DNA from 3 places in the Micrococcus sp. PSi08 genome. Region 1 is predicted to be linked to each of the others. Evidence: predicted binding sites of a transcription regulator. Region 1 holds the regulator's gene; each other region holds the start of a gene.
What was found. The regulator HrcA, encoded in region 1, represses chaperone genes, less so after heat shock. The targets are predictions, from matches to a motif close to TTNGCACTCGNNNNNNNCGAGTGCNAA.
Positions count from the first base shown of each region.

Region 2: a site for HrcA is predicted at 5,451-5,477, ahead of groES (co-chaperone GroES). Genes of this name have one in related genera too.
Region 3: a site for HrcA is predicted at 8,120-8,146, ahead of groL (chaperonin GroEL). Genes of this name have one in related genera too.

Region 1 is NZ_JBHNYP010000001.1:81,459-89,942, reverse strand. It holds gene lepA (translation elongation factor 4) at 1-1,199, shown strand, start outside; gene hemW (radical SAM family heme chaperone HemW) at 1,200-2,480, shown strand; gene ACFI33_RS00405 (DUF4870 domain-containing protein) at 2,496-2,915, opposite strand; gene ACFI33_RS00400 (DUF3097 family protein) at 3,010-3,870, opposite strand; gene hrcA (heat-inducible transcriptional repressor HrcA) at 4,041-5,054, shown strand; gene dnaJ (molecular chaperone DnaJ) at 5,130-6,263, shown strand; gene ACFI33_RS00385 (16S rRNA (uracil(1498)-N(3))-methyltransferase) at 6,260-7,021, shown strand; gene ACFI33_RS00380 (PhoH family protein) at 7,062-8,135, shown strand; gene ybeY (rRNA maturation RNase YbeY) at 8,125-8,484, shown strand, end outside.
Region 2 is NZ_JBHNYP010000002.1:63,378-74,370, forward strand. It holds gene ACFI33_RS01075 (dicarboxylate/amino acid:cation symporter) at 1-1,183, shown strand, start outside; gene ACFI33_RS01080 (BCCT family transporter) at 1,185-3,140, opposite strand; gene groL (chaperonin GroEL) at 3,262-4,869, opposite strand; gene groES (co-chaperone GroES) at 4,978-5,274, opposite strand; gene ACFI33_RS01095 (hypothetical protein) at 5,900-6,877, shown strand; gene ACFI33_RS01100 (iron ABC transporter ATP-binding protein) at 7,083-7,838, opposite strand; gene ACFI33_RS01105 (iron chelate uptake ABC transporter family permease subunit) at 7,835-8,923, opposite strand; gene ACFI33_RS01110 (ABC transporter permease) at 8,916-9,974, opposite strand; gene ACFI33_RS01115 (siderophore ABC transporter substrate-binding protein) at 9,971-10,993, opposite strand, start outside.
Region 3 is NZ_JBHNYP010000039.1:2,970-13,962, forward strand. It holds gene ACFI33_RS11105 (DUF4032 domain-containing protein) at 1-661, opposite strand, end outside; gene ACFI33_RS11110 (DsbA family protein) at 769-1,641, shown strand; tRNA gene ACFI33_RS11115 (tRNA-Thr) at 1,762-1,838, shown strand; gene ACFI33_RS11120 (S8 family peptidase) at 2,114-3,565, shown strand; tRNA gene ACFI33_RS11125 (tRNA-Val) at 3,766-3,839, shown strand; gene ACFI33_RS11130 (threonine/serine exporter family protein) at 4,006-5,916, shown strand; gene ACFI33_RS11135 (uracil-DNA glycosylase) at 5,930-6,607, opposite strand; gene ACFI33_RS11140 (DUF3263 domain-containing protein) at 6,644-6,988, shown strand; gene ACFI33_RS11145 (LytR C-terminal domain-containing protein) at 6,992-7,960, shown strand; gene groL (chaperonin GroEL) at 8,280-9,920, shown strand; gene ACFI33_RS11155 (DUF4031 domain-containing protein) at 10,031-10,963, opposite strand.

The sequences.
Region 1 (8,484 bases):
TCACGTACGTGCGCGTCGTGGACGGCCGGCTCTCCCCACGGGAGAAGGTCCGCATGATGTCCACGGGCACCACCTACGAGCTCCTCGAGATCGGCGTCTCCTCCCCGGAGCCCGTGCCCACCAAGGGCCTGGCCGCGGGCGAGGTGGGCTACCTCATCACCGGCGTGAAGGACGTGCGTCAGTCCAAGGTGGGCGACACGGTCACCAACCACGCCCACCCGGCGGAGCAGTCCCTGGGTGGCTACGAGGACCCCAAGCCCATGGTGTTCTCGGGTCTGTACCCCATCGACGGCTCGGACTATCCCGTGCTGCGTGACGCCCTGGACAAGCTCAAGCTCAACGACGCCGCGCTCGTCTACGAGCCGGAGACCTCGGTCGCGCTGGGCTTCGGCTTCCGCGTCGGCTTCCTCGGTCTGCTGCATCTGGAGATCGTGCGCGAGCGCCTCGAGCGCGAGTTCGACCTCGACCTCATCTCCACCGCGCCCAACGTGGTCTACGAGGTCACCCGGGAGGACCGTGAGGTCGTCACCGTGACCAACCCCTCCGAGTTCCCCGAGGGCAAGATCCTCGAGGTGCGCGAGCCCATGGCCTCGGCCACGATCATCGTGCCGGCCGAGTTCATCGGCGCCGTCATGGAGCTGTGCCAGGCCAAGCGCGGCAATCTCAAGGGCATGGACTACCTCTCCGAGGAACGCGTGGAGATCCGCTACTGGATCCCGCTGGCCGAGATCGTGTTCGACTTCTTCGACCAGCTCAAGTCCCGCACCAAGGGGTACGCCTCGCTGGACTGGAAGGCCGACGGCGACCAGGTCGCCGACCTCGTCAAGGTGGACATCCTGCTCCAGGGCGAACAGGTGGACGCGTTCTCCTCGATCACCCACAGGGACAACGCCTACGCGTACGGCGTGATGATGACGGGCAAGCTCAAGGAGCTGATCCCGCGCCAGCAGTACGAGGTGCCGATCCAGGCCGCCATCGGCTCGCGCATCATCGCCCGCGAGAACATCCGCGCGATCCGCAAGGACGTGCTCTCCAAGTGCTACGGCGGCGACATCTCCCGCAAGCGCAAGCTGCTCGAGAAGCAGAAGGAGGGCAAGAAGCGCATGAAGATGGTCGGCCGGGTGGAGGTCCCGCAGGAGGCCTTCATCGCCGCCCTGTCCTCTGACGGCGCCGGCGCCGACCAGGCGGCGAAGAAGTAAGTGCCCGCCCTGCCCCTCGGCGAGCCCGTCCCCGACGACGGCCGGCTGCCGGCCGACGTCGGGCGGCGGGTGCGCGCGGCCGCCCGCGACGGCGCGGCGCGCACCTTCAGCCTGTACGTCCACGTGCCGTTCTGCACGGTGCGCTGCGGCTACTGCGACTTCAACACGTACACGGCCGTCGACTTCGGCCCCGGCGCGGGTCGCGGCGACTACTGGGAGTCGGCGGTCGCGGAGCTGGACTTCGCCGCGGACGTGCTCGCGTCCTCGGACGTGCCCGCCCGCCCGCTGCACACGGTGTTCTTCGGCGGCGGCACGCCCACGCTCCTGCCGGCCGCGGACCTCGTGCGCATCCTCCAGGCGGCGGTGGACCGGTTCGGGATCGCGCCCGGCGCGGAGGTGACCACCGAGGCCAACCCAGACACGATCACCCCGGAGTACGCCCGCCAGCTCGCGGCCGGCGGCTTCACCCGCCTCTCCCTGGGCATGCAGTCCGCGGTGCCGCACGTGCTCGCCACGCTCGAGCGCACCCATCGGCCCGAGTCCGTCCCCGCCGCCGTCGCCGCGGCCCGCGAGGCCGGCCTGGAGGTGTCCCTGGACCTGATCTACGGGACCGCGGGGGAGTCCCTCGCCGACTGGCGGGCCACGCTCGAGGCCGCCGTCGTCCTGGCCCCGGACCACGTGAGCGCGTACTCGCTGATCGTGGAGGAGGGCACCAAGCTCGGGGCCCAGGTGGCCCGCGGCGAGGTGGCGGACGTGGACCCCGACGACCAGGCGGACAAGTACCTGCTCGCCGAGGAGCTGCTCAGCGCCGCCGGCTACCGCTGGTACGAGGTGTCCAACTGGGCGCGGGATCCGCGGGGGTCCGGGGTCCACCGCGCGCGGCACAACGTGGCGTACTGGGAGGACCAGGACTGGTGGGGGATCGGCCCGGGCGCGCACTCGCACCTCGCCGGCGTCCGGTTCTGGAACGCCAAGCACCCCGCCGCCTACGCGCAGCGGCTGGCCACGGGGGTCACCCCCGCCGTGGGCCGCGAGCGGCCCGACGCCGACGCGCGGCGCCTCGAGCGCATCATGCTCGCGGTGCGCACGGTGGGCGGGCTCCCGACCGCGGAGCTCGTCTCGGAGACGCCGGGGGAGGCCGCGCGGATCCGCGGGGCGATCGCCGAACTCATCGCCGCGGGCCTGCTGGACGGGCGCGCCGCCGTCGACGGGCGCATCATCCCGACGCTCGAGGGGCGGCTGCGCAACGACGCGATCGTCCGGGCGCTGGCCGGCTTCTGACCGGCCGACCCCGGGTCAGCGCAGGATGCGCAGGTTGAACGGGTACCGGAACGGACGGCCCTTGGACACGTGCGAGGCGCCCATCACGCCGTAGACCGCCATGGCGGCCCACGTGAGCGCGCCGAGGATCGCGAAGATCGGGCCGACCACCGGCAACAGGGACAGGAAGAAGAACAGGAGCGTGATGAGCGTGGGCGGCCCGGAGAAGTTCAGGGCCTCCCGCGACTCCTGCGAGGTGAACGGGCCGCGGTCGCGATAGAGCAGCCACACGACCAGCGGGCCGAGCACGCCGAACGCCAGACTGAGATGGGCCAGCGCCGCGCGGTCACGGTCCTGCTTCGCCGTGAGCGGGGCGCCGCGGCCGCCGGCCGAGACGAGCCAGGCGGGCGGGCCGTGGCCGGTGCGGCCGGCGTCGGGCTGCGCGCGGGTGTTCACGAGGGGCTCCTCCTGGATCGCGGGACCCGCGCGCCGGGGACCGGGCGCAGGGCATGGGCCAGCATAGCGCGGGCGGGCGGGGGCCGCGCCGAGATCAGTGCTCGGGTGCGGCGGTGAGGAAGTCGATGAGCTCCTCCACGCGGCCCAGCAGGGACGGCTCGAGGTCCGCGTACGTGGTGACGTGGGAGAGCAGCCGCTTCCACCCCAGCCCCGTGGCCTCCTTGCTCCCGTGCGGCCAGCCCAGTCCCCGCAGGATCCCCGTCTTCCAGTCCTGCCCCTTCGGCACGACGGGCCACGCGGGGATGCCGAGGACGGAGGGCTTGATGACCTGCCAGACGTCCACGTAGGGGTGACCGAGGATGAGCACGTTGCCCGCGGCGCCCGGCACCCGCATGGCCTCGGCCGCGAGGCGCTCCTCCTTGGACCCGGTGACGAGATGGTCCACGAGGATCCCGAGCCGGCGCCGCGGACCGGGGGCGAACGCACGGATCGCCCCGGCGAGGTCGTCCACGCCGTGCAGGGGCTCCACGACGATGCCCTCGAGGCGCAGGTCCTCGCCCCACACCTTCTCCACCAGCTCGGCGTCGTGCACGCCCTCCACCCAGATGCGAGAGGCGCGGGCAGTGCGGGCCCGCGCCCCCTCGACCCGTCGCGAGCCGGAGGCGGTGCGGGCCGGCGCCGCCGGGGCCGCGGCGGTCGGGGGGACCAGGGTCACGGGCTCGCCGTCGATCCAGAAGCCGCCGCCGAGGGGGAAGCCGCGGCGCACGCCGCGGCGGTCCTCCAGGACCACCACGTGCACGCCGCCGGAGCGCTCGATGCCGATCACGGCCCCGGTGAACCCGGAGGCCACGTCCTCGACCACCGTGCCGGGGGTGGCGGGCACATCGGGGACGGTCCGGGCGGGGCGGCGCGTCAGGTCGTCGTGGCCCGCGGGGCCCCAGCTGCTCCAGTCCATGGGAGAGCACGGTAGCAACGGGGGCGGGCGATCACCGTGAGCGAAGCCGTGCGGGCCGGTCGGGTCGTCCCCCGGGTCGGACGGTAGCATTGGCACTTGACCCGCCGGAGTGCCAGCCAGGGGCACCTCCGGGGTCGCCCCGGATCCCGACGGACCAGAGGAGGACCGAGATGTCGGAGCAGCCCCGCCGCCTGCAGGTGCTCCAGGCGATCGTGGAGGACTACGTGGCGCTGCGCGAGCCCGTGGGCTCCAAGGCGCTCGTGGAACGGCACGCCCTGGGCGTGTCCTCCGCGACCGTGCGCAACGACATGGCTGCGCTCGAGGAGGAGGGTCTCATCGTGGCCCCGCACACCTCCGCCGGGCGCGTCCCCACGGACAAGGGCTACCGCGTGTTCGTCGACCGCCTCTCCGAGGTGAAGCCGCTGTCCCCGGCCGAGCGCCGGGCCGTGCGGACCCTGCTGGACCCGGAGACGGACACCGAGCACATGATGGAGTCCACGGTGCGCCTCCTGGCCCAGCTGACCCAGCAGGTCGCCGTCGCGCAGTTCCCCCACGAGGACGGCTCCACGATCCGCCACCTCGAACTGGTCTCCCTCGCGCCCACGCGCGTGCTCGTGGTCCTCATCCTGTCCACGGGGCGGGTGGACCAGCGGCACGCCGTGCTGGACCGTCCGGTCGACGAGGCGGAGCTGTCCGTGCTCCGCGGCCTCCTGCTGGACGCCCTGCTGGGGCTCGGTCCGGTGCAGGCGGCCACCGTGGTGGACGACGTCGTCACCCGGGTCCGCCCGGAGCACCGGCAGTCCGCCGCCCTCGTGGCCGCGGCCGTCCACGACCTGCTCGAGGCCGGCCGGCAGGACCGCATCGTCCTGGCCGGCACCGCCAACCTGGCCCGCTCCCCGGGGGACTTCGGCGCGTCCATCGGGCCGATCCTGGAGGCGCTTGAGGAGCAGGTGGTGCTGCTGCGCCTGCTCACGGAGATGGAGCAGGACGCCCACGGGGTGTCCGTGCGGATCGGCTCCGAGAACGCCGGATCGCTCGCGGACACCTCGGTGGTCGCGGCCGCCTACGGCCCCGGCGCCGTGGCGAAGGTCGGCGTCATCGGTCCGACCCGGATGGACTACCCGGGCACCATGGCCGCCGTCCGGGCGATCGCCCGCTATCTCTCCCGCATCCTGACCACCTGACGCGCCTCCACGCGTCCTGGCGGGCCCCGTCCCGCATCGCCCCACGTCCCGCTCTCCCCGAGAGGAATCCCCACCGTGACCGACCACTACGAGACGCTCGGCGTCAGCCGTGACGCCAGCACCGAGGAGATCCGCCGCGCCTACCGCAAGCTCGCGCGCACCCACCACCCGGACGTCAACCCCGACCCGGAGGCGGCCGAGCAGTTCAAGCGCATCTCCCACGCCTACGAGGTGCTCTCGGACGAGGGCCGGCGCCGGGCCTACGACACGACGGGCAACGAGAACGGCCAGGCCGGCTTCCCGGGCGGCTTCGGCGGGGCGGGCGGCTTCGGGGGCTTCGCCGACATCTTCGAGACCTTCATGAACGCCGCCGGCCAGGGCGGCCGCGGCGGCCCCGCCAGCCGCGCCCGCCGCGGCCAGGACGCCCTGGTGACCGCGCGGATCGACCTGCGCGACGCCGTCTTCGGCGGCGAGCAGACGATCGAGCTGGACACGGCCGTGCGCTGCGATCGGTGCGAGGGCTCGTGCTGCGAGCCCGGCACCCAGCCGGAGACCTGCCAGACCTGCCATGGCCACGGCATGATCCAGCGCCCCGTGCGGTCGCTGCTGGGCACCGTCATGGCCACCGAGGCCTGCCCCGCCTGCCAGGGGTTCGGCACCGTCATCCCGACGCCCTGCCACGAGTGCGACGGGCAGGGCCGCGTCCGCACCCGGACGCCGCTGACCCTGCGCATCCCCGCGGGCGTGGACGACGGCACCCGCATCCACCTCGCCGGCCGCGGCGAGGCCGGCCCGGGCGGCGGCCCGAACGGCGACCTCTACGTGGAGATCGCGGTCCGCCCGGACGAGACCTTCCGCCGCGAGGGCGACCACCTGGCCACCACCGTGACCGTCCCCATGGCCGCCGCGGCCCTGGGCACCACCGTCACGCTGGACACCCTGGACGGCAAGCAGTCCCTCAGCCTGGACCCGGGCGTGCAGTCCGGCCACGTCGAGGTCCTCCACGGCCTGGGCGTCGGTCGCCTGCGCGGGCAGGGCCGTGGCGACCTCAAGGTGGACGTGGTGGTCACCACGCCCACCGACCTGGACGACGAGCAGCGCCAGCTCCTGGAGCGCCTGGCCGAGGTGCGCGGCGAGGAGGTCGTGCACGGCGCACCCCAGGCCAAGGGCATGTTCGCCCGGCTGCGGGAGAACCTGAGGAACCTGTGACCGCCCCCCTGTTCCACCTCGAGCCGGGCGCCCTGGCCGGCGCGAGCGCGGGCGCGGAGGTCGTCTTCGACGGCGCCGAGGCCCGGCACGCCGCCGCGGCCATGCGCCTGGCCCCCGGGGAGGCCGTGCTCCTGGCCGACGGGTCGGGCACGCTCGGCCACGGCACCGTGCTCGCGGCCGCCCCGGACGCGGTGTCCGTGCGGCTGGACGCGGTGGCGGAGGAGCCGGCGCCCACCCCGGCGCTCGTGCTCGTCCAGGCCCTCGCCAAGGGCGACCGGGACCTCATGGCGGTCCAGGCCGCCGTCGAGCTCGGCGTGGACGCCGTGGTGCCCTGGGAGGCGGAGCGCTCGATCGTCCGCTGGAAGGGCCCCAAGGCCGCCAAGGCCCGCCAGAAGTGGGCGGACACGGCCCGCGCGGCCGCCAAGCAGGCGCGTCGCGCCCGGGTGCCCGCGGTCCGGGACCACGTCTCCGGGACGGCGGTCGCCGGGCTGGCCTGGGACGACGACGGCGGCCGGCTCGTCCTCGTGCTGCACGAGGACGCGGAGCACGGGGTGTCCGCGGTGCCGGCGGAGCGACTCTCCGCGGCCGTCGAGATCGCCGTCGTCGTGGGCCCCGAGGGCGGGATCGGCCCGGCCGAGCTCGAGGCCTGCGTGGCCGCGGGGGCCGTGCCGGTGCGGCTCGGCCCGCACGTGCTGCGCGCCTCCACGGCCGGCCCCGCCGCCCTCGCCGTGCTCCAGCACCGGCTCGGCCGCTGGTGAGCCCCGGCAGGACGGCGCGCCGACGCCTAGACTGGTCGGGATGTCCCGCCCCCGCGACCCCGAGGTGATCCGCCCCATCGTGACCGTGCCCCCCACGACCCCGACCCCGCCCGCCACCGCGCACGAGGGGGTGGCGTTCGAGTCCGCCGACCTCATGGTCCGCACGCTCGGACCGCAGGACGCCCTGCTGCGGATCCTCGGCGGCGTGTTCCCCACCGTGGACGTCACGGTCCGCGACCAGCGGCTGGACCTGGCCGGGCCGGTGGCCGAGGTGGCCACGGTGCGGCGCGTCGTCGAGGACCTGCGCTCGATCGCCCGCCGCGACCAGGCCGTCACCCCCGAGGTGATGGGCCAGGTGGTCCACCACGTCCGCGACGCCGCCACCGGGCGCGGCGCGGGTCAGCTGCACCTGGACTCGATCCTCTCGGGCCGGGGCCGCCGCATCCGCGCGAAGACCCTGCACCAGCAGGACTACGTGGAGGCGATCGACCGCTCCACCGTCGTCTTCGGCATCGGCCCGGCCGGCACCGGCAAGACCTACCTGGCGATGGCCAAGGCGGTGCAGGCGCTGCAGGCCAAGGAGGTCAACCGGATCATCCTCACCCGCCCGGCCGTCGAGGCCGGCGAACGGCTCGGCTTCCTGCCCGGCGGGCTCTCCGAGAAGATCGACCCGTACCTGCGCCCCCTGTACGACGCGCTGCACGACATGATCGAGCCCGAGTCGATCCCGCGGCTGATGGAGGCCGGGACCATCGAGGTCGCCCCGCTGGCGTACATGCGCGGCCGCACCCTGAACGACGCGTTCGTGATCCTCGACGAGGCCCAGAACACCACCGGCGAGCAGATGAAGATGTTCCTGACCCGCCTCGGCTTCGGTGCGCGCATGGTCGTCACGGGCGACACCTCGCAGGTGGACCTGCCGCGCGGCACCCAGTCCGGCCTGGCCCAAGCCGTCGAGGTGCTCGAGGGGATCGAGGGACTGGAGATGGTCCGCTTCGACTCCTCGGACGTGGTCCGGCACTCGCTGGTGAGCGCCATCGTGGACGCCTACGACGCCGCCCGCGGCCCCGCGGAGCGGTCCCAGAAGCGAGGAGGGGCCCGCCGTGGCCGTTGAGATCCTGAACGAGTCGGGGATCGAGGTCCCCGAGGACGCGCTGCTGCGCATGGCCCGGCACGTGTACGCGCGCCTGCACGTCCACGAGCGCGCCGAGACGGCCGTGACCGTCGTGGACGCCGCACGCATGGCCGAGCTGCACGAGGAGTGGATGGACCTGCCCGGGCCCACCGACGTGATGAGCCTGCCCATGGACGAGCTGACCCCCGGCTCGCCCGAGGCGCCGGCCGAGGGCGTGCTGGGCGACGTCGTGCTCTGCCCCGAGGTCGCCGCCGAGCAGGCGGCGCGCGGCGGGCACTCCCGTGACGATGAGCTGCTCCTGCTGCTCACCCACGGCATGCTCCACCTG
Region 2 (10,993 bases), on a different contig from region 1:
CATCGCCAACCTGGCCCAGGTGACCAACGCGGCCCGCCTGGCCGCCAAGACCCTGCTGTGGTTCGCCATCACGAGCCTGATCGCGGTGCTCATCGGCCTCGCCGTCGGCGTCGTGCTGCAGCCGGGCGTGGGCACCGGCCAGACCGCGCCGGCGTCGTACCAGGCCAAGGACGTCGGCTGGCTCGACTTCCTGACCTCCCTGGTGCCGGCGAACTTCCTCGGCCTGACCGTCAAGACCACGGCGGGCGAGGACGGTGCGCTGGCCTCCTCCCCCACGTTCAACGTGCTCCAGATCCTCGTGATCGCGATCGTCGTGGGCGTGGCCGCGCTCAAGGTCGGCGCGAAGGCCGCCCCGTTCCTCACGTTCTCCCGCTCGGTGCTCGCGATCATCCAGAAGCTGCTGTGGTGGATCATCCGCCTGGCACCGATCGGCACCATCGGCCTGCTGGGCAACGCCGTGGCCTCGTACGGCTGGTCCACGATGGGCACGCTGGCCAAGTTCGTGGTGGCGGTCTACGTGGGCCTGGCCCTCGTGATGCTCGTGGTGTACCCGCTGCTGGCGCGCCTGCACGGGCTCTCCGTCAAGCAGTTCTTCACCGGCGTGTGGCCGGCGTTCCAGCTCGGCTTCGTCTCCCGCTCCTCCCTCGGCACGCTGCCCGTCACCCAGCGGGTGGCCGAGCGCAACTTCGGCGTGCCCACCGGCTACGCCTCCTTCGCCGTCCCGCTGGGCGCCACCACCAAGATGGACGGCTGCGCCGCGATCTACCCGGCCGTGGCCGCCGTGTTCATCGCCCAGTTCTACGGGATCGAGATGAGCCTGAGCCAGTACGCCCTCGTGGCGCTCGTGTCCGTGCTGGGCTCGGCCGCGACCGCCGGCACCACCGGCGCCACCGTGATGCTCACGCTCACGCTGTCCACCGCCGGGCTGCCCCTCGAGGGCATGGCCCTGCTCCTGGCCGTCGACCCGATCGTGGACATGGGCCGCACCGCCCTCAACGTGTCCGGCCAGGCCCTCATCCCCGCCCTCGTGGCCTCCCAGGAGGGCATCCTCGACCGGGACCGCTACGACGCCCCGCGCGGCGACATCTTCGGCGAGGACGAGGAGGAGATCGTCGAGGCCCGCGCCCACGCGACCGCCGACTCCCGCGCCGAGCTCGTCGGCTCCCCGACGCCGCGCGCCTGAGTCAGCGACCGGACGGGCCTGCTCCGGCGGGCCCGTCCGGGCCGTCCCCGTCCCCCTCGTCCAGGTACTCGCCCAGCACGTAGTCGTAGTCCACGGGGTTCCCGTCCTCGTCCGTGCGGCGGTACCAGTCGGTGATCTCGGCGGCGGTGGAGTCGAACCCCTCGCCGGCCGCGTACCAGCTGCCCGGTGGGGTGCGCTCCACCGTGAACGCGAAGTCGTCCCCGTACTCCACCAGGCCCCGCACCGTCGCCTTCTCGACGGCGGCCCTCTGGTACCGGTCACGGATCGCGAAGGGGTCGTTGGCCAGTTCGCGCTGGAGCGCGACCGCCATGAGGACGAGCACCACGGTGAACGGCAGCGCCGTGATGGTGATGAGGTTCTGCAGGCCGGTGAGCGCGGTGTCGCCGCCGGTCAGCAGCATCACGACGGCGATGCCCGCCATGCACAGTGCCCAGAACACCGTGATCATGCGGCGTGGGGCCGGGTCGCCGCGCTGCGAGAGCTGCGAGTTCACGATCGAGGCGGAGTCCGCCGTCGTGATGAAGAAGACCGCCAGCATGACGATCACGACCGGGGCCACCAGCCCGCCGCCGGGCAGCTGGTCCAGGACCACCCAGAAGATCTCCGCCGGCGCAGGCAGCGAGGCGGCCGTGCCGTCCGGCGCCAAGGAGCCCCGGGTCCGCTGCAGCCAGATGGTGGTGCCGCCGATGATCGTGAACGCGCCCACGATCACCGCGGCCGGGATGAACAGGGCGCCGAGGACGTACTGGCGGATGGTCCGGCCCTTCGAGATCTTCGCCATGAACACGCCCACGAACGGGGCCCAGCTGACCCACCACGCCCAGTAGAAGATCGTCCAGTTGGAGAGGAACTCCTGCATGTCCTCCCCCTCGGCCATCGAGGCGCCGAGGGCGTCCGGGGCGGAGGAGACGTAGTCCATCAGGACGCCGGGCACGATGTTCAGCAGGAACGCCGTCGGGCCGACGACGAAGAAGAACAGCGCCAGGCCGAGGGCGAGCAGCATGTTGATGTTGGACAGCCACCGGATGCCGCGGGCCACACCGGACACCGCCGAGACGATGGTGCCGATCGTGAGCACCACGATGATCCCCAGCGCCACCGTGTTCCCCGGCGCCGACCACCCCGAGACGATCTCCACGCCGCGGCCGATCTGCAGGGCGCCGATGCCCAGCGAGGCCGCCGTGCCGAACAATGTGGCGATGATCGCGAGCCCGTCGATCAGGCGCGCGCCGACCGAGTCGCTGCGCGGGGAGTCGCCGAACAGCGGCGCGATGATCGAGCTCATCAGCGGCACCCGGCCCCGGCGGTAGGACACGTAGCCGACCGACAGGCCGACGATCGCGTAGATCGCCCACGCGTTCACGCCCCAGTGCAGCGCGGCCTGGGCCAGCGCGCCCGTCACCGCCTCCTCGCTCCCCGCCTCGTACGCCCCCGGGCGCGGGGCCAGGTAGTAGGTCAGCGGCTCGTACGGGCCGAAGAAGATGATGCCGATGCCGATGCCGGCCGCGAAGAGCATGGCCGACCAGCTCGCCGTGGAGTACTCGGGCTTCTCCCCGTCCAGGCCCAGCGGGATCTCGCCGTACCGGGAGAACGCCAGGACCAGCAGGAACACCACCATCCCGATGGCCAGCAGGACGAACAGCCAGCCGGCGTGGACCATCACCCAGTCGAGGGCCGCGCTCGAGACGGCCAGCACGGCGTCCGGCTGCAGCACACCCCACACCACGAAGCCGACCACCAGCAGGCCGACGACGGCGAGGATCACCCGGTCCACGCCGTAGCGCACCCGGCGGTCCTCCACGGACACGCCCGGCACGAGGGCCGGGTGGATGCCGTGCGGATAGGAGAACTCGCGGACGAAGCGGCGCAGCCGTGGCCGGGCCGGGGTCCGGGTCGTGTGGGACCCGGTGGGACGGGGCGGCGTGGGTGTGTCCATGGGCACACCATAGAGGGCACCCCGGACGGCCGGCGTCTCCCGCCCGGACGACGACGGCCCCTCACCCGGGCGGGTGAGGGGCCGTCGTCGACAGCCGGCCGTGTCAGGGCCGACTCAGGGGTCAGTGCTGGTGGCCGGCCTCGTCCTCGTCGGCGGGCTTGTCCGCCACGAGGGTCTCGGTGGTCAGCACGAGGGCCGCGATGGAGGTGGCGTTGGCCAGCGCGGAGCGCGTCACCTTGACCGGGTCGATCACGCCGTCGGCGATCAGGTCGCCGTAGACGCCGGTCTTCGCGTTGAAGCCGTGGTTCGGCTCCAGCTCGGCGACCTTGGAGACCACCACGTAGCCGTCCTCGCCCGCGTTCTGGGCGATCCAGCGCAGCGGCTGCTTCAGGGCCTTGCGGACGATGTCCACGCCCACGGCGGCGTCACCGGTCAGGGCCTGGACGTCGGCGTCGGTGTCGAGCACGGTCAGCGCGTTGATGAGCGCGGTGCCGCCGCCGGCCACGATGCCCTCCTCGAGGGCGGCGCGGGTCGAGGACACGGCGTCCTCGATGCGGTGCTTGCGCTCCTTGAGCTCCACCTCGGTGGCGGCGCCCACGCGGATCACGCCGATGCCGCCGGAGAGCTTGGCGAGACGCTCCTGGAGCTTCTCGCGGTCCCAGTCGGAGTCGGTCGCGGCGGCCTCGGCCTTGATCTGGGCGATCCGGGCCTCGACGTCCTCGGGCGCACCGCCGCCGTCGACGATGGTGGTCTCGTCCTTGGTGACGGTGATGCGGCGGGCGGAGCCGAGCACGTCCAGGTCGGCCTGCTCGAGCTTCATGCCGAGGTCCGGGGAGACGACCTGGGCGCCGGTGAGGATCGCGATGTCCTGCATCATGGCCTTGCGGCGGTCGCCGAAGCCCGGAGCCTTGACGGCCACGACGTTCAGGGTGCCGCGGATCTTGTTGACCACGAGGGTGGACAGGGCCTCGCCCTCGATGTCCTCGGCGATCACGAACAGCGGCTTGTTGGCCTGCACGACCTTCTCCAGCAGGGGCAGCAGCTCCTGCACGTTGGAGATCTTGCCCGAGTTGATCAGGACGTAGGCGTCCTCGAGCACGGCCTCCTGACGCTCGGCGTCGGTGACCATGTACGGGGACAGGAAGCCCTTGTCGAACTGCATGCCCTCGGTGACGTCCAGCTCGGTGGAGGTCGTGGAGGACTCCTCGATGGTGATGACGCCGTCGGTGCCGACCGTGTCGAACGCGCGGGCCAGCAGCTCGCCGACCTCGTCGTTCTGGGCCGAGATGGCGGCCACGTGGGCCACCTCCTTGCCCTCGACCGGGCGGGCGTTCTCCTGCAGGCGCTGCTCGACGGCGGCCACGGCCACCTCGATGCCCCTCTTGACCTCGCCCGGCGCGGCGCCGGCGGCGACCTGGCGCATGCCCTCGTTCACGAGCGCCTGGGCCAGCACGGTGGCGGTGGTGGTGCCGTCGCCTGCGATGTCGTTGGTCTTGGTGGCGACCTCCTTGGCGAGCTGGGCGCCCATGTTCTCGTACGGGTCCTCCAGCTCCACCTCACGGGCGATCGTGACGCCGTCGTTGGTGATGGTGGGGGCGCCCCACGCCTTGTCGAGCACCACATTGCGGCCCTTGGGGCCGAGGGTGACCTTGACGGTGTCGGCGAGCTTGTCGATGCCGGCCTGGAGGGCGCGGCGTGCGTCGTCGTTGAAAGCCAGCTGCTTGGCCATGACGGACGCTCCTTTCGTTCAGGGAGTCAGGGGGTGCGGAGACGCGAGGGGCCCGGGGCGCGCGCACCGGTGCGGTGCGTGCCGCTCACCGGGCCCGTCGCGGTGGGGTCACTTGGTGACGACGGCCAGCACGTCGCGGGCGGAGAGCACCAGGTACTCCTCGCCGCCGACCTTGACCTCGGTGCCGCCGTACTTGGAGTACAGCACCACGTCACCCTCGGCGACGTCGACCGGCACGCGGTTGCCGTTCTCGGCGACCCGGCCCGGGCCCACGGCCACGACCTGGCCCTCCTGCGGCTTCTCCTTGGCGGTGTCCGGGATCACGAGGCCCGACGCGGTGGTCTGCTCGGCCTCCAGGGGGCGGACAACGATGCGATCCTCGAGGGGCTTGATGGAGACAGACATGCTGCACACTCCTTCTTCGTCGACGTGCGGCTCCGGCGGGCTCGCCGGTCCGCTGATGCTGTGGTCTGCGGGTGCGCCACGGGCGTCAGACCCTCCGTCGTCGCGGTGCCGGACGGTCCACCTCGGGCATTGGCACCAGGTACCCCCGGGTGCCAGCCCCGATTCTACTCCGGGTTTTGGCACTCCTTCAACATGAGTGCCAGCCGTGTCCCCGCCGTCCGCCGAGGGCGGAGGTCGGTGGCACGATGCGGTGGGGCGGCGGGCCGGGCGGGTTCCGGGCCCGGGGGCACACGGAGTGGTCACGACTGCGGCCGGGATCCTGTCCCTCCCCCACTCCCCACCCTGCCCCCCGCCACCCTCCGTGGGCAGAAACCGCACCCCCGCCCATCGCGTGGGCAGCATCCGCAGGTTTTCGATCTCCGTGGGCAGAAGCGCCCTCTCTTCCGCCCACGGATGTTGCGTGGGCGGAACTCCTCGCAGTTCTGCCCACCGAGCCATGACGACGTCGTCCCGACGGGACAACCGGCCGTCGCCGAGTCCTGCACAGCCGGCCCACCCCGCGCCGTTGTGCACAGACACGCGGCCCGCCCGGCCGCCGTCGGACCGACCGCGTCAGGGTCGACCCATGCCCTTCGCTCCCGACCTCCCCCTCGTCCCCGTCTTCACCACCCGCGACGTGCTCGAACGCGGTCTACCGCCCAGCCGGGTGCGGCGGTCCGACGTCCTCCGCCTCGCCCGCGGCATCCACCGTCGCCGTGACATGCCGCTGCGCACCTGGGAGTCGGCTGGGCTCCCGCCGCCGCACCACGGGGTCGGCCTCGACCTGCTGACCGCCCTCCTGCGGTCCCGTCCCGACGCCGTCCTCTCCCACGAGACGGCGGCGCACCTCCACGGCCTCCCGCTTCCCCCGGGCGGGGCCACGCGACGCGCCGCCGTCGAGATCACGTTGCACCGCGGCACCGCACGGGCGCGGATCCCCGGCGTCATGGAGCACCGCAGACCCCTGCCCGCCGGCCACGTCACCTCCGTGCTCGGGCTACGGGTGACGACGCCGGAACGGACCTGGCTCGATCTGTGCTCGATCGGCCACCCCTGGGACGAGGCATCCCTCGTGTCGGCGGGTGACCACCTGGTCCGTCACCCCTGGTCTCCGCGCGGCCGGCGGCCTCCCATCACCACGGTCACCGCGCTGCACGAGGCGATGCGGCCGCTCGGGCGGTTCGTCGGAAGACCGCGGGCGACGGCGGCGCTCGAGCGCGTACGGGTGGGTGCCGACTCGCCGCAGGAGACCCGGCTGAGGCTGGCGCTCGTCGAGGCGGGGCTGGGCGAGCCGGCTCTGCAGCACGTGTTCGACCCCGGGCGGCGGGACGCCCCCGAGGCCGATCTGTGGTTCGAGGACTGCCGGCTCGTCCTCCAGTACGACGGCGAGGTGCACCGGAGTGCCGAGCAACACGCCCGGGACGCCCGGCGAGACCAGTACTACGCGGAGCGTGGGCAGATGACCCTGCACGTCACGGGCCGGGACGTCGGCGAGGGATACGCGCGGGTGATCGAGGCCGTCCTCAGACGACGGGCACAGGTCTCGAACGGCTGGGATGCATGACGTCGTCGTCGCGTATGGCCCTGCCGTCCATGCGCAGGGGTTCCGTGGGCAGAAGCGAGGGTGCTTCTGCCCACGGAACCTGGAAACACGCGGGTTCTGCCCCCGGAAGGCGAGACCCGGCGGGTTCTGCCCACGGAACGCTCGCGTCGGCCGGGCACCCGACCCCCGCCCGGACCGACCCGGGCCGGCCTCACCGTCGCCCCGCTCAGTAGTACACGGCCAGCGGCCCGTGCGGTCCGTCCACCACGCTGCAGGGGGTCTTGAAGATCCGCTCCAGCACCTCAGGGCGCAGGATCTCGGCCGGGGTGCCGGTCTCCACCACCTGGCCGTCGCCCATGGCCACGATCCGGTCGGCGTAGTGGGCGGCGAAGTTGATGTCGTGCAGCACGATCACCACGGTCCGGCCCAGCTCGTCGGCCGCCCGACGCAGCTGCTGCATCATCTGCACCGAGTGCTGCATGTCCAGGTTGTTCAGCGGCTCGTCCAGCAGCACGTACTCGGTGTTCTGCGCCAGCACCATCGCCACGTACGCCCGCTGCCGCTGGCCGCCCGAGAGCTGGTCGAGGTACCGGTTCTCGAACGGGCCGAGGTTGAGGAAGTCGATCGCGTCGGACACGTGCCGCTCGTCCTCCAGGGTCAGCCGGCCGCGCGTGTACGGGTAGCGCCCGAACCCCACGAGCTGCCGCACGGTCAGCCGCGTCACGAAGTGGTTCTCCTGCCGCAGGATGGACAGGGTCTGCGCGATCTTCCGGGACGGCGTCGTGGTGATGTCGTGCCCGCCCACGGCGATCGTCCCGGCGTCGGCGTCCTGCAGCCGGCCGATCATCGTCAGCAGCGTGGACTTGCCCGCCCCGTTGGGCCCCACGAGCGCCGTCACTCCCCCGGCCTGGATGTCCAGGTCCACGGGTCCGATGCACACCTCGTCGCTGTGGCGCTTCACCACGCCGCGCAGCTCGATCACAGACGTCCCTTTCTCATCACGACGACCAGGAAGGTGATGCCGCCGATCAGCTCGATGACCACCGTGACCGCACCCCCCGCGTAGAACACGTGCCGCAGCACGAAGTAGGCGCTCGTGAGCACCGCGTACCCGGCCAGCGCCGCCACCGGGAGGATGAACCGGTGGTCGTGGGTGTCGACGAGGCTGTACGCCAGCGTCGCCACGAGGAAGCCGAGGAACGTCATCGGGCCCACGAGCGCGGTGGTCATGGCCATCAGCACGGAGACCAGCAGCAGCGTCACCATGAGCTCGCGCCGGTGGGGCAGGCCCAGGTTGGTCGCGGCGTCGGCGCCGAGCGCCACCGTGTTCAGGCGGCGGGAGCGCAGCCACAGCAGCGCGCACACGACGACGGCGATGGGCGCGGCGATCGCCACGTACTCGGTCCGGGCGTTGGAGATGTTGCCGAAGAGCCGCGCGCTCAGCAGGTCGAACGAGTTCGGGTCCAGCAGTCGCTGCATGAACGTGCTCAGCGCGGCCAGCCCGCCGCCCAGCACCACGCCCACGAGCAGCATCAGATGGACGCTGCCGTAGGGCCGGGAGAGCAGCCACGAGTACAGGGCCGTCGCCAGCGCCACCATGAGCGCGGCCTGGGCGAGGAACGGCCCCACCCCGGTCAGCACCGCGACGCCGGCGGCTCCCAGCACGTACACGGCGACGGTCGACACGGCGGTGTAGAGCGCCTCGAACCCCATGATCGAGGGCGTGATGATGCGGTTGCCCGTCACCGTGTGGAAGGTGACGGTCGCGAAGGAGTGGCACAGTGCCACGATGCCGATCACGCCCAGGGACTCCACGCGCATCCGCGCGATCATCCAGAACGCGCGCGAACCGGGTTCGGCCTCGTTGCCCCACAGCAGGATCCCGGCGGTGGAGAGCACGGCGACGGCGGCCAGCACGGCGACGACGACCGCATACCTCCGGCGGTCGGCGGCGGTGACGAACGCGCCGGACCGGCGCGGGGCGTCGGCCTCGACGGGCCCGGCCGCGGTGGCGCCGCCGGGCGGGGCGGGGATGCGACCCGGGGCGGTCGCGAGCGGCTCAGCCATGCTTGGCCTGCCTCAGCAGCAGGGCGAGGAACACGATCGCGCCCACGAGGCCCAGGATCAGCGAGATGGGCACCTCGAACGGGGCGATCACGGTGCGCCCGATCAGGTCGCAGACGATCACGATCCACACGCCGACCATGACCACCCAGGGCAGGTTCGTCCGCAGGTTGTCGCCGCGCACCATGGACACGAGGTTGGGGACCACGAGCCCCAGGAACGGGAGGGCCCCGATCACCACGGTGACCACGCCGGTGGCCACGGCCACCATGGCCACGCCGGTGAGGATCACGGCGTCGTAGTTGAGGCCGACGTTCGTGGCGACGTCCTTGCCGAGGCCGGCCACGGTGAAGCGGTCCGCGATGACGAAGACCGCCACGCACACGATCAGCACGAGGAAGAGCAGCTCATACCGGCCGCGGACCACGGAGGTGAACGAGCCCGCGAACCACGCGCCCACCTGCTGCAGCATGTCCGTCTGGAGGGCGAGGAACGTCGACGCGGCGCCCACGACGGCGCCGAGCATGATGCCCACGATCGGCACGATGAGGGAGGACTGCAGGCGCACCCGCCGCAGGAAGAGGAAGAAGACGAGGGTGCCGACGAAGGCGAAGAGGATGGCCCCGACCATCCGGGTCACCAGGCCCGCACCCGGCACGAGCACCATGGTCACCAGCAGGCCGAGGCCGGCCCACTCGGTGGTGCCCGTGGTGCTGGGCTCCACGAAGCGGTTCTGCGTCATGAGCTGCATGATCAGCCCGCACATCGCCATCGAGGCGCCGGCCAGCACGAGGGCGACCGTGCGCGGCACGCGCGTGATGGCGAACATCTCGCGTCCGCCCTCCGCGCCGACGTCGTACACGCCCACGAACAGCGAGACCACGATGAGGGCCGCGGTCACCACGACGCCGACCAGCAGCGGCCAGGTGCGCTGCCAGCGGGTGCGCTCGGGCCGCAGGACGGCGGGCGGGACCCAGCACACGCGGTCGCCCCGCCCCGGCTCCTCGAGCCGGGGCGGGGCGTCGGCGACGTGGTGACGCACGTCGAGAGTCACTGCGCGCCTTCGAAGGCCTTCGCGAGGTCCTCCATGACGGTGGTGTGGTTCTGGATGTCCTCGGCGACGTAGAAGTCGGCGGGCAGGTAGACGATGTTGCCCTCCTTCACCGCGGTCACGTCCTGGAGGGCCTCGGAGCGCTCGATCAGCTCGGCGGCGGTGGCGTTCTCCTCGCCGATGGCGGCGTCGCGGTCCATGACGATCAGCCAGTCCGGGTTCGACTTCGCGATGGCCTCGACGGAGATGTCGTCGCCCTGGTGGTTGTCGGTGCCCGACTGCTCGAGGGCCGGGGTCAGCTCCAGCATGTCGAAGAACGGGCCGATGGCGCGACCGGTGCTGGGCGCGACGTACGACAGCTCTCCGCCCGAGGCGATGAGGCCCATGACGGTCTGCTCGGGGTCGTAGGCGTCCTTGGCGCGCTGGGTGGCGGCGTCGAAGTCGGCGATGAGCTTCTCGGCATCGGCCTCGTGGCCGGTGGCCTCGCCCAGCAGGGTGGTCAGCTCCTTCAGGCCCTCGTCCATGGGGGTCTGCGTGACGTCGAAGTCCGTGTCCACGACGGCGGCGTCGCCGGTCAGCTCGTCGATCTCGGCCTTGCGCTCGTTGAACCGCTGGCCGTTGAACACGACGTCCGGCTCGGCCGTGACGAACAGCTCCATGTCCGGCTCCCGGTGGTTGCCGATGTCGGCGACCGAGTCGTCCTGGAGGTAGGAGGGCCCGCCCTCGCCCTTGTACATGATCTGCTTCGGTGCGGCCGACAGCTCGACTCCCCAGTCGTCCAGGGTGCGGAAGGTGCGGTTGTCCGTGGCGATGACGGAGTCGACCTCCTCCGGCAGGGTGACCTCGGCGCCGGACATGTCGGTGACGGTGACCCCGGTCGCGATGCCGCCCGAGGCGGCCGAGGAGCCGCCGGCGGCGCTCGCGGAGGCCGAGGACTCGCCGGAGGCGCTCGCGGAGGACGAGCCCGTGGCCGCGCCGCCGGCGGAGCAGCCGACGAGGGCGAGGGCCGCCACCGAGGTCAG
Region 3 (10,993 bases), on a different contig from region 1:
GCAGGTCCAGCAGCTCACCGCCCACGTTCACGGCGGCCACGTCCAGGTCGTGCTCGCGCTGGCCGGTGGACAGCCGCTCCCGCAGCTCGCCGGTCTCGGCGTCCACCAGGTGAGCGGCGAACCCGCCCGCGTCCCGCCGGAACAGGACGTTGGACAGGGAGACGTCACCCCAGAAGAACCCCTCGAGGTGCAGTTCCACGAGCAGCGTCGCCAGCGCGTCCATGAGCCGCACGAGGGTGCGGCGCTCGAGGCGCTCCGAGAACACGGCGCGGTACGGCAGGGAGAAGCGCAGGTGCCTGGTCACGAGGGCGGCGGGCAGGGGCGTGCCGTCGTCCTCCGTGCGTCCGGTGACCACGGCCACCGGCACCACCGACGGCGCCGGGCTCCGCTCGAGCCGGCGCAGCAGCCGGTACTCGTGGAACGCGAGTTCTTCAGTGGTCTCCTTCACCGCCACGATGCCCCCGCCCATCCGGGCGAAGCGCACCACGTGACGGGAGATGCCCCGCGGCAGGGCCGCCAGCACCTCACGCGGCCACATCTCGAGGGGGAGCGCCCAGGGCAGGGCGAGCAGAGACGTCGCCGGGTCCTCGGTCGCGTCCCCCGACGGGGCGCCCGTGATGGTCAGTCGATCGACGGGGGAGGGGGTCTCGGCGGTGTCCATGGTCACGATCCTTTCAGACAGGGCCGCTATGCTCGCCTGGCGCGGCGCGCCCGCTGCCCGCCGGCTCCGGTGCTCGACCCGGACCGACTGCCCCACGAGGAGGACCCTTGGCCCGGAACACGTCAGGCTCGCACACCTCGGCGACGGACGCTCGTGCGCGTGCCCGCCAGATCCAGGAGGAGCAGCGCAGGAAGGACAGTCGCCGCCGCACCGGCGTCATCTGGGGCTCGGTCCTCGCGGTGGTGCTCGTGATCGGCCTCGTCGTCGCGTTCGTGCTCAACCGCAACGGCGACGACGCCGCCACCGCCGGCCCCATCCCCGCCGTGGCGAACGAGGAGGGCGGCATCGAGTTGACCTCGGCCACGGCCCTGGCGGAGGGCGCGGGAGAACGCGAGGTCGACCCCTCGACGATCGAGGTGCCGAAGCAGGCCGCGAGCTCTCAGCCCGAGACCCTGCCGAACACCGAGGCCCGTGGTGATGGTGAGCCGACGCGGATCGTGCTCTACGAGGACTTCAACTGCGTGCACTGCGCGGACTTCGAGTCCACCAACGGGGACCAGATCGAGCAGTGGCTCGAGCAGGGCGAGGTCACGGTCGAGTACCGGATGGTGGACTACCTGAGCGCCCCGAACAACCAGAACTACTCGGCCCGCGCCGCCAACGCCGCGTACTGTGTGGCGGACCAGAAGCCCGAGGCCTACAACGGCTTCGTGTCCGCCCTGTTCGCCGCCTACGACGAGCACCAGGGCAAGGGCCTGGACAACGCGGCGATCACGCAGCTCGCGCAGGAGCACGGCGCGGACATCGCCTCCTGCGTCGAGGACGGCACGTTCCGCTCCGCGGTCGAGCACACCACCCGCCAGGCGCGCGTCGCCGGCGTGGCCGGCACCCCCACCGTGTTCGTGGACGGGAAGAACTGGGCCCTCGACGGCGAGGACAAGACCTTCATCGAATGGGCGGGCGCCAAGATCGCCGGCTGACCCGGCTGACCCGTCGCCGAGGTCCGCGGGGCGTCCCCACGCAGGGGGCGCCCCGCGCCGTCCGCCCGGGCCTTGTACGCTGGGAGGGTCGGCCGCGGCGCCCCCGGGCGCCGGCCGCAGGCCTCCTTAGCTCAGCTGGCCAGAGCAGCTGCCTTGTAAACAGCAGGTCGCCGGTTCGAATCCGGCAGGGGGCTCCACCCCACCGCGGGCCCGACGGCGCCGCGCACCTCCGCCGGGAGGGCGCGGCGCCGTCGTCGTGTCCGGCGCGGGCCGACGCTGGGGTGCCGCTGTGCGCGCCCCGACCATCCGCCCGGCCCGGCTGGCGGAACCGCGAGAGATGCCTCGACCATCCGCCAGACTTCGGCCCGCGGCCTCGCCGTGACGGAATCGTGACCCTACCGTGAGCTCAGTCACCCTGGCCCGAGCCCCTCGGGCGCCCGCATCCGGTGACCCAGAACTCCGAGGAGATCCCGTGCAGTCCTCCACACCCCGCAGCACCCGCCGCCGCATCGGCGCCCTCGTGGCCGGCGCCGTCCTCGCCGGCGGGACCCTGACCTCGTCCCCCGCGCTCGCGGCCCCCTCCGGCGGCGCCCCCGCCGCACCCGCAGCCAGCCCGACCGCCGCCTCACCCCTGGCGGCGGCGCAGGCCGAGGACCCGAACGCCGACGGCTACGACTCCTTCATCGTCACCTACAAGGAGACCGCCGCCAATGCCCACGCGAAGGGCCGCGCGAACGCCTGGGGCAAGGCCGCGAAGGAGGCCGGAGTCTCCGTGAAGGAGCTGCGTGAGACCGCGCTCGGCTCCCGCGTGATCACGGCGGACCGCAAGCTGGATCAGGCCGAGTCCGCGAAGTTCATGGCCGACCTGAAGGCCTCCGGGGCGGTCGAGGCCGTGGAGCCGGACGCCATCCTCACCGCCACCGGCCTGAGCCCCGTGGACGCCCTCTACTCGCAGCAGTGGGGCTTCACCGGCAGCCACGGCATGCGGGTCCCCGGGGCGTGGGATCGCACGACGGGCTCCGGTGCGACCGTGGCCGTCATCGACACCGGCATCACCTCCCACCCGGATCTCGACCGCAACGTCGTGCCCGGCTACGACTTCATCTCCGACAGCGCGGCGGCGCGCGACGGCGGTGGCCGCGACTCCAATCCGCGTGACGAGGGCGACTGGTACGCCGCCGGCGAGTGCGGCACCGCCGGTGCCTCCGACTCCTCGTGGCACGGCACCCACGTGGCGGGCACCGTCGCGGCCGTGGCCGACTCCCAGGGCGTCGTCGGTGTGGCGCCGAACGCGAAGGTCCAGCCGATCCGCGTGCTCGGCAAGTGCGGCGGCTCGCTGTCCGACATCGCCGACGCGGTCGTGTGGGCTGCCGGCGGCACGGTGGCGGGCGTGCCGGCCAACCCGAACCCGGCGGACGTCATCAACATGTCCCTCGGTGGCTCCGGCATGTGCGGCACCACCTACCAGAACGCGATCAACGCGGCCGTCTCCCGCGGCGTGCCCGTCGTCGTGGCCGCGGGCAACGAGAACCAGCCCGCCGCCAATGTGCGCCCGGCCAACTGCCAGAACACCGTCGTGGTGGCCGCCTCCACCTCGCAGGGCGCCCGCGCCTCGTTCTCGAACTACGGCTCCGCCGTGGACGTGACCGCTCCGGGGGCGAACATCATCTCGACCGTGAACAACGGCGCCACCACCCCGACGACGGCCGGCCACGCCGCCTACAACGGCACCTCGATGGCCACCCCGCACGTCGCGGGCCTGGCCGCCCTGCTGCTGGCCGAGCAGCCGAGCCTCACCCCGGCCCAGGTCGAGTCCACCCTCACGTCCACGGCCCGGTCCATGCCGGTGACCTGCTACGCAGGCTGCGGCGCCGGTCTGGCGGACGCCACCAGGGCGGTCTCCTCCCTCGGCGGCAGCTCCTGACCGGGGCCCGCTCCGGGCGCCGGGGCCTCGTTGGTCGCCCAGGGCGGTTTCGAGCCCGGCGCCACGCTGACCGACGCCTGACGTGCTCGTCGGCTCTCGACGGCCGCTCCGCCGTGCGCGGGGCGGCCGTCGCCCGGGTGGACAGGCGACGCCGCCTGAGGTATCGTTCTTCGAGTTGTCACCCCCATGGGGCGACGCCCGGATCTTTAGCTCAGTTGGTTAGAGCGTTCGCTTCACACGCGAGAGGTCGCTGGTTCGAGTCCAGTAAGATCCACCGCAGCAGGGCCCTCCTCCGGGAGGGCCCTTTCGCATCCCCGGGCCGCGGTGCCGAAGGCCCCGGCGGGGGAGGTGTCGGCGTGGTTGGATGGACGCGTCGGCGGGGCTCGGCCCACCGCCGTGGCGCGTCCAGCGCCCGCATACGGAAGGAGAGGGTGAGCCGCATGGAGCAGGAGGGCACCCAGGAGCCGGCGCGGTTCGACCCCCGCATCGCGGAGCCCCCGGCCGTCCCCACGCTCATCCCCGTGCTGCGCCCGGCCGGCGCCGAGGACGCCGCCGCTGTCGGCGACCTCGCGATCGACCCGGAGGACCCCGGCCTGCTCGACCTCGACCCGGCGGAGTCGGCCCACCCGGCCGCGGCCGCGGTCGCCGTCGAGCCGACGGAGCCGCTGCCGCCCGTGGTCCGCCCCGCCGCCGCCGATCCGGAGCCGGAGCCGGAGGAGCCGGCAGAGCCGGAGGCGGAGACGCTGCCGGAACCGGCCGCGGACGCGCCCCTGACCGAGCCGCCGCTGTCCGAGCAGGTGCCCACCTCCGTCCTGGCCCCCGCGGACGCCGACGGCGCCCTGCCCGCTCCGGACGTGATCCCCGCGCCGGACATCACCGTCCCGGACCCGGTGGTCCCCGTGGGCCCGCCCGAGAAGCGCGGGCGTCGGCGGGGCCGGCGCTCCCGTGAGGTCTTCGTCGAGAACCTGCCGACGCAGGCGCTCGTGCTGGCCGACCGCCCGCACTCCTCGCCGTATGGGCGCCGCATGCGCTCCACGCTGCAGCAGCGTCGCGCGGAGGCGCAGGCCCTCGAGGCCCGCACCACCCTGGACTTCGCGCTCAAGCTGGGCGAGACGATGTTCAGCTTCGGCGCGGCCTCGCTGGACGTGGAGACCTCGATCATCGTGGCCACGCAGGCCTACGGGATCCTCGAGACCGAGGTGGACCTGACCAACCAGTCCATCTCCCTGAACTACGCGCCCGACTCCTCACGCGGCGAGGCCCCGTTCACCCTCCAGCGGGTGGTCCGCTCGTCCTCGGTGAACTTCGAGGGGCTCGTGGCCGTCCACCGGCTCGTCGAGGAGATCGCCGCGGGCGAGGTGGACCGGGCCGAGGCCCAGCGCCGGCTCGTGGAGATCCGGCATCAGCCCAAGCCGTTCCCCGCCGTCTTCGAGGTCCTCTTCTCCGGCGTGTTCGTGGCCTGCTTCGTGCCGTTCATCGGCGGGACCTGGACGGGCGCGGCCCTGGGCATGGTCTCCACCTGGCTGGTCTTCTGGCTCAAGGTCCAGGCGGACAAGGCGCGCTTCCCGGAGATCTTCTCCACGATGTTCGGGGCGATCACGGCCACGGTGATCGCGCTGATGGCCCACGCCCTCGACCTGCCGGTCAACCCGGCGCTGGTGATCGCCGGCGGCATCATGATGCTCCTGCCCACGGCGAGGTTCGTCACCGCGGTGCAGGACGCCATCCACGGCTTCCCGGTGACCGCCGCGGGCCGCTTCCTCTCCGCGCTGCTCGTGTTCGCCGGCGTGATGGCCGGGATCATGATCGCCGTGGGCATAGGGGATCTCCTGGGATTCGAACAGCTGGACCTGGCCGAGGCGGGGACGCTGAGCTATCCGCCGCTGCTGCTGCTGGGCCTCGTGATGGCCGCGGGCATGGCGGACGCGGTGGTGGAGCAGTCGCGGTGGCCGCAGATCCTGGCCTGCGGTCTCGTGTCCGGGGCCGGCTTCGGCGCGTACCTGGCCGCGCAGCAGGTCGGGGTCAGCGACCGGCTGGTGCCCGCGGTCGCCGCGGCGGCGGTCGGGTTCCTCGGCCGCCTGGTGGCCCAGCGGCTCGCAGCCCCGGCGCTCGTGATCGTCCTGCCGTCCATGCTGTTCCTGCTTCCCGGACTCACCATGTTCCGGTCCGTCTACGGGTTCACCGTGGAGACCGGGGCCACGCTGCTGGGCGTCGAGGGACTGTTCAACGCCGCGGTCATCGTCGTGGCGATCGCGGCCGGCGTCGCCTTCGGCAACACCCTGGCCAAGCCGATCACCGACCGGATGGGCACGCTGCTGCCCACCGAGCTCGTGATGCACCAGCGCGGCTGACCGGCGGCCCGGCTCAGTCGGGCAGGCGCCAGTCCACCGGGGCCGCGCCGGCCGCCTCGAGGAGCCGGTTCACCCGGCTGAACGGCCGGGAGCCGAAGAACCCGCGGTGGGCGCTCAGGGGCGAGGGATGCGGGGACTCCACGACGCCGGCCCCCGCCGCCGTCAGCAGCGGCGCCATGCGCCGCGCGTCGGCTCCCCACAGCAGCCCCACGAGCGGGGTGCCGCGCGCGCAGAGGGCCCGCACCGCGGCCTCCGTGATCTGCTCCCAGCCGAGGCCGCGGTGGCTGCCGGGTGCGCCGGCCCGCACGCTGAGGGCGCGGTTCAGCAGCAGCACGCCCTGGTCCGTCCACGCGGAGAGGTCGCCGTGGGCGGGCGGGGTGATGCCGAGGTCGTCGTGCAGCTCCCGGTGGATGTTGGCCAGGGAGCGGGGCAGCGGCCTCACGTGGCGGTCCACCGCGAAGCTCAGGCCGATCGGATGGCCCGGCGTCGGGTAGGGGTCCTGGCCCAGCACGAGGACGCGGACGTCCGCGAACGACTGGCGGAACGCCCGCAGGATGTGCTCCGGTGCGGGCAGCACCTGCTCTCCGCCCGCCCGGCGGGCCCGCAGCCGCTCGCCGACCTGCTCGAACGCGGCGGCCTGCGGGGCGAGGGCCGCCTCCCAGCCCGGATCCAGGGGCGCGATGAACTCCATGCCCCGAGGGTAGACCGGGTGGGTACAGTGGCCGCCATGTCCCACCCCACGCCCGTCTCGCCCGATCCGGCCCCGGACGAGGGTGCCCGCGCGCGGGCGCGGCGGGACGAGCTGACGGACCTGGAGCGTGCGGTCCTGGACCTGGAGGCCGCCACCTGGCGGTACGGCGGGGCCAAGGACCACGCCGTCCGTGAGCGTCTGGGGCTGTCTCCGACCGCCTATTATCAGGTGTTGAACGGATTGCTGGACCGTGAGGCCGCCCTGGCCTACCGACCCCTGCTGGTCACGCGGCTGCTGCGCAAGCGCGGCACCCGCAGCCGGGCCCGGAGGGGGCCCGCGGATCCGGCGCCGTCCACGCCCGCTTCCCGCCAGGAGAACTGACCCATGGCCTACCAGCCCGACCGCTTCGACGAGGTCCCCGAGTACACGGACCAGCGCGGCGCGCACCGCGAGTCCTTCGCCGTCGCCGGCGCGACCGCCACGGGCGGGGGTCGCCGCCTGAGCCCGCTGCTCTGGGTGGCCGGCCTCGTCCTGCTCGCCGGCCTGTTCGTGGGCGTCGTCCTGCCGTGGCTCACCGGCGACCGCTCCGAGCCCGTCGCCGCCGAGAGCTCGACGACGGCCCCGGCTGCCGCGCCGTCGACGTCGGCGTCGTCCGTGTCCTCCTCGGCGTCCTCCGCGTCGGCGTCGACTGCGTCCGCGACCGAGTCCGCCACCCCGTCCGAGGACGCGGCGGAGGCGTCCCGTTCCGCGGCCGCGGCCGAGTCCTCGCGGGCGGCGCAGGAGGCGGCTGCCGCCGAGGCCGCCGAGTCGTCCCAGGCTGCCGCGTCGTCCCGGGCCGCCGCGGAGGCACAGGCGGCGGAGGCCTCGCGTTCCGAAGCCGCCGCGCAGTCCGCCGAGGCGTCTCGGTCGGCGGCCGCCCAGGCGGCGGAGTCCTCGCACGCCGCCGCGTCCCGTTCGGCCGCCGAGGCGTCCCGTTCCGCCGCCGCGGCGGAGGCCTCGCGCTCGCAGGCCGCGGCCGCGTCGAGCTCCCGTGCGGCCGCACAGTCCGCAGCCGCGTCGAGCTCTCGTGCGGCCGCACAGTCCTCGGCCGTGCGCGGCACCCACGTCACCGTGTACAACGCGACCCGCTCCCAGGGACTCGCCGCCTCCTACGCGCAGCGGCTCAGGAGCGCCGGCTACACCTCGGTGGACGCGAAGAACTGGAGCGGCTACGGCATCCAGTCCTCCACCGTCCTGTACAACGGCTCGGCCAACAAGGCCGCCGCCGAGGCGGTCGGCAAGGAGCTCGGCTTCCCGGTCATGCAGACCCCGAACCTGCAGGTGAACGGCGTCGCGGTGGTCGTCACCGGCTGATCCGCCCGTCGCGCGGCCGTGCCGGCCGCGCACCGCTCACGGCCCCCGGCGGGGCGCCTCCCGAGGCGTGCTGCCGGGGGCCGTCCGCCGTCCGCGGAAGGGCTGGCTCCCGCACCGCGGACCCTTTGCACTCTCCCGGTGCGAGTGCTCATAATGGGGTTAGCACTCCGAAGGCGCGACTGCCAGCCGTACCCCGGTCGGCCCGGCGCCGTGGAGGAGGACCTGTCCACCGGTGAGGCCCCCAGGGGCCGTCCGTCGCGGGCACCGGCGCGGGTCAGCCACCAGCAGTAGGAAGCCGACGTCCAGAAAGGACCTGCACATGGCCAAGACCATCGCATTCGACGAAGAGGCCCGCCGCGGCCTGGAGAAGGGTCTGAACACCCTGGCCGACGCCGTGAAGGTGACCCTCGGCCCCCGCGGCCGCAACGTGGTGCTGGAGAAGAAGTGGGGCGCCCCCACCATCACCAACGACGGCGTCTCCATCGCCAAGGAGATCGAGCTCGAGGACCCGTACGAGAAGATCGGCGCGGAGCTCGTCAAGGAGGTCGCCAAGAAGACCGACGACGTCGCCGGCGACGGCACCACCACCGCCACCGTGCTGGCCCAGGCGCTGGTCCGCGAAGGCCTGCGCAACGTGGCTGCGGGCGCCGACCCGCTGTCCCTGAAGCGCGGCATCGAGAAGGCCGTGGAGGCCGTCACCTCCGAGCTGCTCTCCGCCGCCCGCGAGATCGAGACCAAGGACCAGATCGCGGCCACCGCCTCGATCTCCGCCGCGGACAAGCAGATCGGCTCCCTCATCGCCGAGGCCCTGGACAAGGTCGGCAAGGAGGGCGTCATCACCGTCGAGGAGTCCAACACCTTCGGCCTCGAGCTCGAGCTCACCGAGGGCATGCGCTTCGACAAGGGCTACATCTCCGGTTACTTCGTGACCGACGCGGACCGCCAGGAGGCCGTCCTCGAGGATCCCTACATCCTCATCGTCAACTCGAAGATCTCCTCCGTGAAGGACATGGTGGCGATCCTCGAGAAGGTCATGCAGTCGGGCAAGCCGCTGCTGATCATCGCCGAAGACGTCGAGGGCGAGGCCCTGGCCACCCTCGTGGTCAACAAGATCCGCGGCACCTTCAAGTCCGTGGCCGTGAAGGCCCCGGGCTTCGGTGACCGCCGCAAGGCCATGCTCGCCGACATCGCCATCCTCACCGGCGGCCAGGTCATCTCCTCCGAGGTGGGCCTGTCCCTGGAGAACGCGACCCTCGACCTGCTGGGCACCGCCCGCAAGGTGGTCGTCACCAAGGACGAGACCACCATCGTGGAGGGTGGCGGCGACGCCGAGCAGATCGCCGGCCGCGTGGCCCAGATCCGCTCCGAGATCGAGAACACCGACTCGGACTACGATCGCGAGAAGCTGCAGGAGCGCCTCGCCAAGCTGGCCGGCGGCGTGGCCGTCATCAAGGCCGGCGCGGCCACCGAGGTGGAGCTCAAGGAGCGCAAGCACCGCATCGAGGACGCCGTGCGCAACGCCAAGGCCGCCGTGGAGGAGGGCATCGTCGCCGGCGGCGGCGTGGCCCTGATCCAGGCCGGCGCCAAGGCGTTCGGCGGCCTGCAGCTCGAGGGCGACGAGGCCACCGGCGCGAACATCGTGAAGGTCGCCATCGAGGCCCCGCTGAAGCAGATCGCCTTCAACGCCGGCCTGGAGCCCGGCGTCGTGGCGGACAAGGTCAAGACCCTCGACGACGGCCACGGCCTGAACGCCGCCACCGGCGAGTACGAGGACCTGCTGGCCGCCGGCATCAACGACCCGGTGAAGGTGACCCGCTCGGCCCTGCAGAACGCCGCGTCCATCGCGGGCCTGTTCCTGACCACCGAGGCCGTCGTCGCGGACAAGCCCGAGAAGGCCGCCGCCGGCGCCGAGGGCATGGACCCGATGGGCGGCATGGGCGGCATGGGCGGCATGATGTGATCAGCCGCTGAGCCGGCCCGGCCCGTTCGGGCGCCCAGCCTGCGAGGCCCGTCTCCCCGTCCGGGGAGGCGGGCCTCGCCGCGTCCGGGGCCAGCACCGGGGCGCCCCGCTCAGGCCGACAGCGCGGCTCGTTCCGCCGCCAGGTTGCGGCGGGCGGCGGCCTCCCAGCGTGCTCGGCCGGGCGCGGTCCGATACAGCCGCCCGGCGTCCAGCAGGGCGTCCAGCACCGCGCCGCGACCGCGGGCCCAGTCCGCGTCGGACACGTGCGCGTAGTCCCGCCGCACCGCGGCCACGTAGCGGGCGTAGGCCTCGGGGGAGCGGCCGAGGACCTCGAGGTCCGCGTCCGAGAGCACCGCCCCGGCCGCGTCGTGCGGGGCGGGGTCGTGGGCGGCGGTGAGCAGCACGAGGCGTGCCACCTCGTCGACGACGTCGGCCGGCACGGCCAGCCGCGGATCGGTGAGCACGTCCCGGGCCAGGGCGGCCGAGTCCGCCTCGTCCTGGCCGGCGGGCGCGGTGGGGTCCCCGGCGTAGACGGCGTCGTGGAACCACGCGGCCAGGCGGACCGCACGCGGATCCGGCCCGGTCTCCGCCCCCGCCCGCTCGAGCAGGTCCACGGACTCGAGCACCGCGAGCAGGTGGGCCGGGTCGTGGTAGTGCCGATGCGGCTCCGCCCAGCGGGCCAGCAGGTCGCGTCCCGCCGTCGTCACCGCATCCGGGCTCGCCGCCGTGCCCTCGAACAGCCGCGCCCAGCGCCGGGCGAGGACGACGTCCCGCTTCTCGGCGCGGCTCCGGGCGGGCACGCGCAGCCCCGAGGCGGCGAGCCGACGCACCAGCTCCCGTCCGGTGACGGGCACCGCCCCGCGGGCCACGAGCTCGGCACGTCGGTGCGCGGGCACGTCGTAGTGGTCCCGGTCGAAGGCCCGCTCCGAGAGCCCTGCTGCCCGCGCGAACGCGTGGAGCTCCTCGAGGGAGGCGTCGGAGACGAGGTGGGAGAACACGGTGCCGTGGGCGGGCCACGCGGGCGGGTCGATCAGGACGGTCATGCCTCCACTCTAGGAAGCACGGACCGGGGG